Regions from separate parts of the Erythrobacter sp. Alg231-14 genome, predicted to be linked through region 3. Evidence: predicted binding sites of a transcription regulator. Region 3 holds the regulator's gene; each other region holds the start of a gene.
What was found. Region 3 encodes LexA, which represses DNA repair genes until DNA is damaged. Its sites were predicted from a motif close to GTTCCNCNCTTGTTCT; they were not measured.
Positions count from the first base shown of each region.

Region 1: a site for LexA is predicted at 1,467-1,482, ahead of BQ8290_RS04290 (S24 family peptidase). Genes of this name have one in related genera too.
Region 2: a site for LexA is predicted at 1,463-1,478, ahead of BQ8290_RS09720 (MmcB family DNA repair protein). Genes of this name have one in related genera too.

Region 1 is NZ_LT702999.1:898,418-901,694, reverse strand. It holds gene BQ8290_RS04305 (aldehyde dehydrogenase family protein) at 1-536, shown strand, start outside; gene BQ8290_RS15075 (hypothetical protein) at 656-1,120, opposite strand; gene BQ8290_RS04295 (hypothetical protein) at 1,110-1,382, opposite strand; gene BQ8290_RS04290 (S24 family peptidase) at 1,532-2,236, shown strand; gene BQ8290_RS04285 (metal-dependent hydrolase) at 2,289-3,173, opposite strand; gene BQ8290_RS04280 (hypothetical protein) at 3,170-3,277, opposite strand, start outside.
Region 2 is NZ_LT702999.1:2,020,625-2,023,901, reverse strand. It holds gene BQ8290_RS09735 (response regulator) at 1-580, opposite strand, end outside; tRNA gene BQ8290_RS09730 (tRNA-Arg) at 737-813, opposite strand; gene BQ8290_RS09725 (hypothetical protein) at 1,001-1,396, shown strand; gene BQ8290_RS09720 (MmcB family DNA repair protein) at 1,592-2,029, shown strand; gene BQ8290_RS09715 (sterol desaturase family protein) at 2,109-2,885, shown strand; gene BQ8290_RS09710 (DUF2141 domain-containing protein) at 2,882-3,277, shown strand, end outside.
Region 3 is NZ_LT702999.1:2,474,028-2,477,304, reverse strand. It holds gene moaC (cyclic pyranopterin monophosphate synthase MoaC) at 1-88, shown strand, start outside; gene BQ8290_RS11820 (molybdopterin-binding protein) at 85-1,299, shown strand; gene lexA (transcriptional repressor LexA) at 1,511-2,212, shown strand; gene BQ8290_RS11810 (ComEC/Rec2 family competence protein) at 2,253-3,277, opposite strand, start outside.

The DNA of each region.
Region 1 (3,277 bases), 1.6 Mb from region 3:
AATTATCGGCCAAGATGGCGGAAGCAACCAAAGCGCTTACCGTGGGCAACGCCATTGATGAAACCGTGGAATGCGGGCCTTTGATCCGACCGAAAGAATGCGACCGTGTGGCGCAATGGGTCGAAGAAGCGCGATCAGGCGGGGCAGAGGTGCTGTGTGGGGGAGAAAAGCTCTCTGACACCACTTACGCACCGACTTTGCTGCTTAACCCACCTGTCGACGCTACCATTTCGCAAAACGAAGTGTTCGGTCCGGTGGTTTGCATCTATTCCTATGATGATGTGGACGCGGCCATCGCTCAGGCCAATTCGCTCGACGTCGCGTTCCAAGCGGCGGTGTACACCAATGACCTTTCCGCGGCGATGACGACCTATCGCAACATCGATGCGTCGGCGGTGATGGTGAACGACCATTCCGCTTTCCGCACCGATTGGATGCCTTTTGCTGGTCTGCGTACGTCCGGCCACGGTGTTGGCGGTATTCCGTACACAATGCATGAAATGACCATCGAAAAGATGATCGTTATCAAAGCATAAGTTTCGCTGGACGCGGGTCTATTCGATCCGCGTCCAGCAAATCATTTTCACGACGCCAAATATAGCCACCTTCATGGTGGTTTTTATTTACCTTCGTTGTCGGGTGGTGAGGCGACGGTTTACGCTTCTTCTAACAGCAACAAAACCGCCGTCACCACCATCCGTTCATCCGCACCAAACCGGTGATCAACCTCATTAATCGTGGCATCGGCGACCAAATGGCCGGGAATGCGAAACTCGTGTTCGGGCAAATTGGCGATGAAACCCTCACCAGCTGCCACCGATTCCGCCCCGTTAAAATCCAACATGATTTCGTGGCGCGTGCCGCTGAACGTGATCGAGTTCCACGCTTTTTCTTCGTGGGTTAAGAGATCCGCGCGCCCGTCGGCCAACATCAAAAGGGCCTCTCTCACGCGGTCCGAAACGGTCCGGCGCGGCCGGTATCTGCGCGCACGCTGGCTAACGCTCGATACTTTGTTTGACGCCTCAACAGCCCCGTCTGCCGACTTGGTTTCAAATGGAGGAGGGGAGGTAAACGCCGAAGTGGTGGTGGCATCGGATTGGAGCGCTCCTTCATACAGCATGCGAGAATTCCTCAGATTGGAGAGAGCCGATTGTGGGGGAGATCGATGCAGAATTGGTGCTCAGGACGTCATCGGATGACGCGCCATAGGATGCGATGTAGTGCGCCATCCAACGTTTGATCCGCGCCTCTGTGGCTGGGCGAGGTATACGTCCCATCCGTAGGTCCAACACAAACCGCGGGTCATGAGCAGCCAGCCGGCCAAATTTGGTCGCGGGCATGTTGTGGTCGGACATGAACTTTTCAACTTTGCGCAAAAGCATCTTTGTACCCCTTGGTTAGGTTCCTGTTGGACACCGAAGTGAATGTGAGAATGAACCGGGCTGCGACCCTGCGAATCACTCAATGTTCCTTAAATGTTCCATCTCATTTCCTACTTGTCTAGGAAAAATCTTTCGTATAGGAAGTTTTAATGGTTAAACATCCTATGAAGCCGACATCCTATTCTTACGGACACTCCGATCAGGTGCGCCGACGTTTGCTCGAATTGTCGCAAGAACGGGGCGCTAGTCTTGCGAGCCTCTCTGAGTTGCTAGGTAGAAATACTAGCTACCTTCAACAGTTCATCCGCAAAGGATCGCCGCGCAAGTTGGAGGAAGGGGACCGCAAGACGCTGGCGCGGTTCTTTGGGATCGGTGAAGAAGAGTTGGGTGCGCCATCGGAGTTTCCGGAGGAAAAATCCTACAATTTCTGGGCCAAACCGGCCAAGCAATCGGATTGGATCGATGTCGAACGGCTCGACATAGGAGCGTCCGCGGGCCCCGGCGCAGTCCCCGTGACAGAGGCGCCGTTTGATTCGTTTAAGTTCTCGCGCAGATGGCTGGCGGAACAGGGATTATCGGGGGCGCAATTGTCGGCGATCACAGTGGAAGGGGATTCCATGGATCCGGTCTTGCGCGATGGTGATGAAATTCTGGTCGACAGACGTACTCAACCGTTTCGCGATGGTGTCCATGTTGTGCGATTGGGTGACACATTGATGGTCAAACGCGTGGCGCAAGCCGGGGCGGGGCGGTTTTCACTGCTCAGCCAAAACCTCGCCTATCCTCCGGTCGATGTGAGTGCAGATGAAATAGAGATGATTGGGCGAGTAGTTTGGAAGGGCGGACGAATCTAACGGTGCCGTACCTCCCACGATAGAACCCGATTGGGCCATCAATTGCGCTCACTCAACCTTCCAGAATGGCTTTCATTTTGGCGTGATCGATTTCTAAGACGTCGCCGCCTTCTTTATGGAAACGTCGCCAGGATACGGCGATGGGATTTTGTTCCGTTGTCGCGAGCGGGTGATTGCGCGGGTGATATCCTGATCGCATCACGGGGCGCGCGTTCCAGATCATTTGTGACACAACGCGGGTGATAAACCCCATAGCGCGGGCCGCACGGATGGGATTGGAAAACCACCCTTCGACTTTGCACATATGGAGATATGCTTTGAACGTTTCGGACACGATGTGCCAAAACGCGGAAAGCACCATTCTTCGACGGAAATTCTCATCATCGGCAAAGAAGTGCTTGTAGACATCAAACGCGACGGCGGCGTGTTCCACCTCCTCCACCTGATGCCACACCCACAAAGCTTTCACTTTGGGATCGGAATCCGCCATCCATTCATCGTAATTGTCGAGGAACAGCATTCCGGCGAGGAATGTGAAAGTTTCGTATCCTGCGGTGAAGCCGACCAAGGTTTTGAAATCATCCTTTTTGAGACGATCCTTGAACCCATATTTGGCATGCTCTTCCATAGCCTGAGCCTTGGGATATCGGCGTTTCAATAGGTCGTTAAATTTAATGAAGGCATCGGCATGGTGCGCCTCTTGCCCGATGATGGCGTCGACATCGCGCTTCAACTTTTCGTCGGTGATCTTGCCGCGCGCCGCGATCATCGATCGAACGAGATACTTCTCAAAATAGGGTACGTGCAGCGTAAACGCATTGGCGAACAGGCTAAACAATTCAGAGCTTTGGCTCCAAACAGCAGTCTCAGGCTCCGCCGCATCAAAATCGAATCGGAATTTGCGGACGGGGAATTCGTCCATTGGGTGGGCGGTCATGCCGATTTCCCTTTTCCCTGCATCAGCAACACAAACAAAGCGTAAATCAACGCAACCGCGCCAATCAACGCTGTGATGTATCCGATGCTGCCGGCGAGACTGGC
Region 2 (3,277 bases), 450 kb from region 3:
GATCGAGCGTGCGGCTCTCCACTTCGGGAACGCTGCCCCAAACCTCGCCAAAGATATAGGCTCGCGACAAAGGCCGGTTGAGATTGTCGAAAAACAAGATCGCCAAATCGGCTTCTTTGTTCGTGAGGTTGAGCGCCTCACCCCCGCGGGAGATCTGTTTGGTGATCCGATCGACTTCATACAGTCCGAACTTGCCAAACCGCTCCGGGCCGCCGGTGTTCAGTCGGCGATGCGCCGCCTCAATCCGCGCAAGAATAACTTCCTCGCTTTCGGGCTTTACAACATAATCGACCGCGCCCGCTTCAAGGCCCAGAACAATATCGGCTTTATCCGATCGGCTGGTGAGGATGATGAAAGCCGGTGGGTTTTGGACGCTGGTGGTTGCCCACTTAACAATGTCCAAGCCGGTGCGTCCCGGCATGTTCCAATCAACCAAAACGACGTCACACGTTTCGCGCTTTAGAAACGTGGTCAGTTCTGTTCCGGACCGAAACCGCTCGCATTGATGCGCGGTTTTGTCGATCGCATTGCCCAATTGTTCCAACAATTCAGGATCATCATCCGCAATCGCGATTCTCATAAGAGCGCCCCTTTTCTACGCGCAGCCATCCCCGCCGCGCTTATCTTGGGCCCTGATAGACGCAGGAAGCCCCCCAACGGCAAGCAATAGTGGCGCCAGCCGGTCAGATATTACAAGAAATTACGATTATGGACCCGGAAAACCGCCAAAAAGCAATGGCGCACCCGAGAGGATTCGAACCTCTGGCCTCTGCCTTCGGAGGGCAGCGCTCTATCCAGCTGAGCTACGGGTGCCCGTGGTGTTTGGGCTTCGACGTTTATGATTGCGTCGGGCGCGGCGCTTAGCAAGCCTCTTGCTCCGGCGCCAGTTCAATTGTTGGGTTCGGCAATATTTCACGAGTCTCCTATTGGGTCACAGAGAACCCAATTGACCGATATGGATTTAACCAATCGGCAAGACCGTTTGGCTAGACCATCCCTCATGTCAGCGCTCCCACCAGAACAAATGCAATCGATGCGCGCGTCGGCGGATCAAGCCGGTCGGCCCATCAGCCATTTGGCGCAGCAGTGGGAAGCGCTTCACGAAACAGCCGCTCAATTGGCGGGAATCGCAAACATTTCTCCCGAAGTGTTTGATTCGCGCCTCGCCGCTTTCCCTGAAATGCTGGGGGATGCGAATGGGTGGCAGCAAACGCTGGCTTGGCAAGGTGTCGACGATATTGACGCCATGATGCGCCCGGGCCTCGCCGCGCTTGGCGCGATCACCGCCCGCGGTCAGGACGCAAGCGCCCCTGCATTGGCGCTTTGGCGTGAATTTCACCATGCACGCGACGCCGTATTGGCCGTGGTTCAACCGAACGCCAGCCAGCCACAATAACCACCCAATCGCCTTTCTAAGAGAACGGCCATGGATGCACCGTTGGTTTGACATTGGGTTGACTGTGTTCGCCATATGTTCCAATTATGGCGGGTGACCAACGCTTCTTCATCCGCACTTGATTCGCAATCCGAAACGCCCACCGACGCAACCGCGCGGGATCATGGCGCGCCTCCTGTCTCCGCCAAAGATACGGTGCGCGGGATCATGCGTTTGTTTGCCCGCAACGACATTTGGTGCCTTTCAGAAGTGCCGTTGAAAAACGGCAGGCGCGCCGATTTGATGGGCATTGATGCCAAAGGCTTGGTCGTCATCGTGGAGGTGAAGGTCGCGCGCAGCGATTTGCTGGGCGATGGGAAATGGCCCGATTACCTCGATTATTGCGATCGTTTTTTCTGGGGCGTGCCCCCGTCGCTCGATAGATCCCCCCTCCAAACCGAGGCGTTTCAACCCGATCGCTGTGGGGTGATTGTGGCCGACGCCTATGATGGGGAAATCCTTCGCCACGCGCCGCTTGAACCATTGGCTGCGGCGCGCCGCAAGGTTCAGGTTGAACGCTTGGCGCGGATGGGAATGCGCCGGCACACGGGCCTGATCGATCCTCAAATCGGCATCAATGGCGCGGAAGAATAAGGCCGCGCGCAGCAATCATATAGCCGGCCGCGCGCAATGCGGCTGTTCTGCTTAAACCTTTTGCGTCATACCATGCCGCATGATCCCTGCTGATACGCCGATCTGGCTCGCCCTATTGTTGGTGAGCGCCGCCATGACGGTAATTGTTGCCGTGCGGTACTTTCTGGCCAGCGGCCTTTTTGCATGGGCAACGGCGCGGTTTCGACCCGGCCTATATGATGGGATGAAGCCCCAAATCTCACGTGAGATACGGTGGTCGATGATCTCCGCCTTTATCTACGGCGCGCCCGCTGGGGTCGTCTTTTGGTTGTGGCGGCACCACGACTTCTCGCTGCTCTATTCGGATTGGTCGACCTATCCTGTGTGGTATTTGCCGGTGTCGGTCTTTGTGTATTTGTTCGCCCAAGACACCTGGTTTTATTGGAGCCATCGAGCAATGCACGCCCATCCGCGCTTGTTTCGGATCGCGCATGCCGTTCACCACGAAAGCCGCCCGCCCACCGCATGGACTGCGATGAGCTTTCACCCCATCGAAGCGATAAGCGGCGCGATTGTAGTGCCCATCTTAGCCTTTATCGTGCCAATCCACCTAGCGATGCTTGGCGTGGTGTTGACCATCGCCACGATCATGGGTGTTACCAATCATATGGGTTGGGAAATGTTTCCGCGCCGTTTTGTTCATTCTGTGTTGGGTCGGTGGGTGATAACCGCCAGCCATCATGAACGCCATCATGAGGAATACAGATGCAATTTCGGCCTCTATTTTCGTTTTTGGGATCGGGTCTGCGGAACAGATCACGGATTTTCGAAACGCTTCGACACGGCTCATCCACCGGTAAAGGGACAAACCCAATGACGGGATCAACAATCAGCGCTCTTCGCCCTATCGCCGCCTTAGCCATGGGCATCGCTTTCACGGCCTTTGCCGCGCCGGCCGCGGCGGCGACGATCACCATCACCGTAACCGACCTTAGATCGGATGAAGGCGTGGTGCGCGCCTGCATGACGACAATGGAGGATGTGTTTCCCCGTTGTGCCCGCGACCCCAATTCGCACCGCACCGTTGTGCGCGCCGATGACACGATCACCATCCGGTTTGAGAATGTTGAACCGGGTGATTACGCCATCGCCTTGCTGCATGATGAAAATGAAGACGGAAAAGCGAACCGCGTGCTCGGCATGGCCCCGCGCGAAGGGTACGGCTTTTCGCGCGATGCCCCGGTTCGCATGGCGCCGCCTGATTGGGAT
Region 3 (3,277 bases):
GATCGACAAAGGGATGGTGATCGACGCGGTGCGATTGATCGAAAAGCGTGGGGGCAAATCCGGTACATGGAAAGCAGACGCGCAATGAGCGCATTGCTGACCTTGGAAGAGGCGCAGGCGCGATTGCTCGCCCTCGCCCCGCAACCCGCGCTAACGCGTTCGGGCGTTGCCATCGCACACGGCGCCTTTTTGGCCGAAGACCTTTTGGCCATGCGCACACAACCGGCCGCCGACCTATCGGCGATGGATGGCTACGCCATTTGCGGTGATGGTGCATCCGGCGCCAAAGGCACATGGACATTGGTCGGCGAAAGCCGCGCTGGGTTGCCATTCGACGGCGCATTGAAGGATGGTCAGTGCGTTCGGATATCAACCGGCGCCCATGTCCCACCCAGTGGTATCAGCGTTCTGATCCAAGAAAACGCCCACGTTGATGGCGATACAATCTCCCTCGCCCCCGATGAGCAAGCACCCGAAGACGGTCGACACATCCGCAAAGCCGGGTTCGACTTCACCAAGGGTCAAACGATCTTGGGCAAAGGGACACGAATGGGCCCGGCGCAAATTGCCCTCGCTCTGTCTGCTGGCCACGACACCATCCTGCATCGCGAGAAGCCCTACACCTCTGTCTTAGACAGCGGTTCGGAGCTGACGCAATTCGCGGCAGATTGCCAACCGCATCAGATCCCGGCCAGCAATGGGGCGATGATCGCCGCCATGTTGCAACCCTTCACAGGGCTCGTCGAGAATCTAGGCCCCGTTCCAGACGATATGGATGCACTTGCCGCCGCATTGGACAAGGCTGACGGACACATACTGATCACGTCAGGGGGCGCATCCGTCGGCGATCACGATCTCATGCAGGCCGCATTGAAGGCGTGGGGCGCTGAGATCGATTTTTGGAAAGTCGGGATTAAACCCGGCAAGCCGTTGATGGTCGCGACGCGAGGGAAAGGGGATGAAAGGCAAGTCATACTGGGCTTACCGGGCAATCCTGTTTCCAGCTTTGTCACTGCATTCCTATTCGCTTTGCCTTTGGTGAAAGCGGCCATTGGCGACCCTGAGCCGTTGCCAAAGCCGACCTATGTGAAATCTGCCGAGGCACTGCCCGCGGTGGGAACCCGCAGAGAGTTCCTGCGCGGCGTGTGCGATGGCGCAACCGTCAAACGCGCGGCGTCGCAGGATTCGAGCGCCCTGCTCGCCCTGGCATCATCCAATTGCCTAATAGATCGACCCGCCGGGTCAGATGCGGTCGCGATCGGACAGCTTGTTCCCATCTTTCATCTTGAGAATGGCTGAATTGCGCGGTTTTACGCATTTCACCCGCTTGACTTAACTCCGTAAGTTGCCTAATTGTTCTGTATTCGTTCACCATATCGGTGCGCGATCAATGCTTCGAACGCATCGTTATTCTGGTCTGTGATCGGGCGATGCCTCTGGGGGTGACAGAGTTTGGCACCGGGTCTGTGTAATAAAACAGGCTGTGCGGTGCGCCTTAGGGAGTTTGCTGATGTTAACGGCAAAGCAACACGAATTGATCCGCTTCATTCAAGAGCGGTTGGAAGACACTGGCATCTCGCCAAGTTTCGAAGAAATGAAAGAGGCGCTCGATCTAAAGAGCAAATCGGGCGTTCACCGCTTAATCTCGGCTTTGGAAGAGCGTGGATTTATCCGACGTTTGCCAAACCGTGCCCGCGCTTTGGAAGTGATCAAACAACCCGAAGACGCGACCCCTGCACCACGAGCAAGCCAACCGGTAACGTTGGCGGCAAACGATGCGGTGCCTGCGGCGGTCCGTCCGAAAGTGGCAGCCCCCGAACCGGCGAACGACGTCATTGAAATTCCCCTTCATGGTCGCATCGCGGCCGGTGCTCCGATTGAGGCGTTGGAGGGACAAAGCTCTCTTCCTGTGCCTGCGGCATTGTTGGGACCGGGCGAACATTATGCGCTTGAGGTGTCGGGCGATTCCATGGTCGAAGCCGGTATTTTCGATGGTGACTTTGCGCTTGTTCGTCGCACCGACAATGCACGCGACGGAGAGATCGTCGTTGCGCTTGTTCGCGGCGAGGAAGCCACATTGAAATATCTGCACAAAGACAGCGGCATGGTCCGCCTTGATCCTGCGAATGCGGCTTATGACCCACAGGTCTACGGTGCAGAGGAAGTCCAAGTGCAAGGTAAGCTTGCCGGTCTGTTGCGACGCTACCATTAAGGGTTGGAGTTGAGCCGGGGACGATCGGCGTCACTGCACGTCAATCGTCCCCGCCCAACCACCATCCATGCTCGCCCTGCCCCGTGGCGACCGACGTGATCTCTTGATTGGCGAGGTCGATAGACAATCCGCCGCTTTGTTCCAGCATATTGCGGTCCGCTTTCAACCAACGCGGTGCACACGAATAGGGCAGATATCGATCAGCAACAACGATGTCCGCCCGCTCACACGCAGCGGCTAAAGCGCGTTCTTCCACCAATTCGCGATTGCGCGCGAGTAAGAGCGACCATTGTCGCCCTCCCCGATCCAGCGTGATGACGCAAAATTCGGTTGAACATTGTGCTCCTTCCCAATCCGCCATCGGCAAAGGATCGCTGGTAACACTCGACATTTCGAGCAGATTGTCGCGCGAATAGGATGATCTGCTGTCCCGCAAGGAAAGCAATCGGCGGCTGCCATCTTCATCCGTCATTGTGATACCGACATGGCGTCCTTCGCGTCCGATCAAAACATCTGGAATAGGCGTCATCATCAACATGCCGGTCGCGATCACCGCTGGTACAAAGCCAAGCAATCTTGCCCTTCCATTCCAAAGCGCGAGCCACAATCCGCCCAACACGAATAGGCCGATTGTTACCGTGCTCATTTGCGGCATCAATTTGACCGCACCGGGTTGCGCCGACGTGAAATGTGCAATGCCCAGCAACATGTTGAGTGATGCTTCCACCACCCACCAAAACGGTTTGCCCAACCCAATCAAATCAAACGCCAATGCAACAGCGATAAGAGGCATCGATATGAAGGTAACCAAGGGGATCGCGATGACATTGGCCAAAGCGCCGTAAAGCCCCGCGCGGTGAAAGTGGAACAGCACAACGGGCATCAACGCAATTTCAATCACCAACCCAGTCACGAACAACATAAAGATATTGCGACCGGTGCGATGGAACCACGGCTCCTCGCGCGGGGCGAGGAAGGCTTTCACTGGGCCGCTCGTATGCAAAGCGACAATCGCGAGAACGGCAGAGAAACTCATTTGGAAACTGGGCCCAACGACGCTTTCGG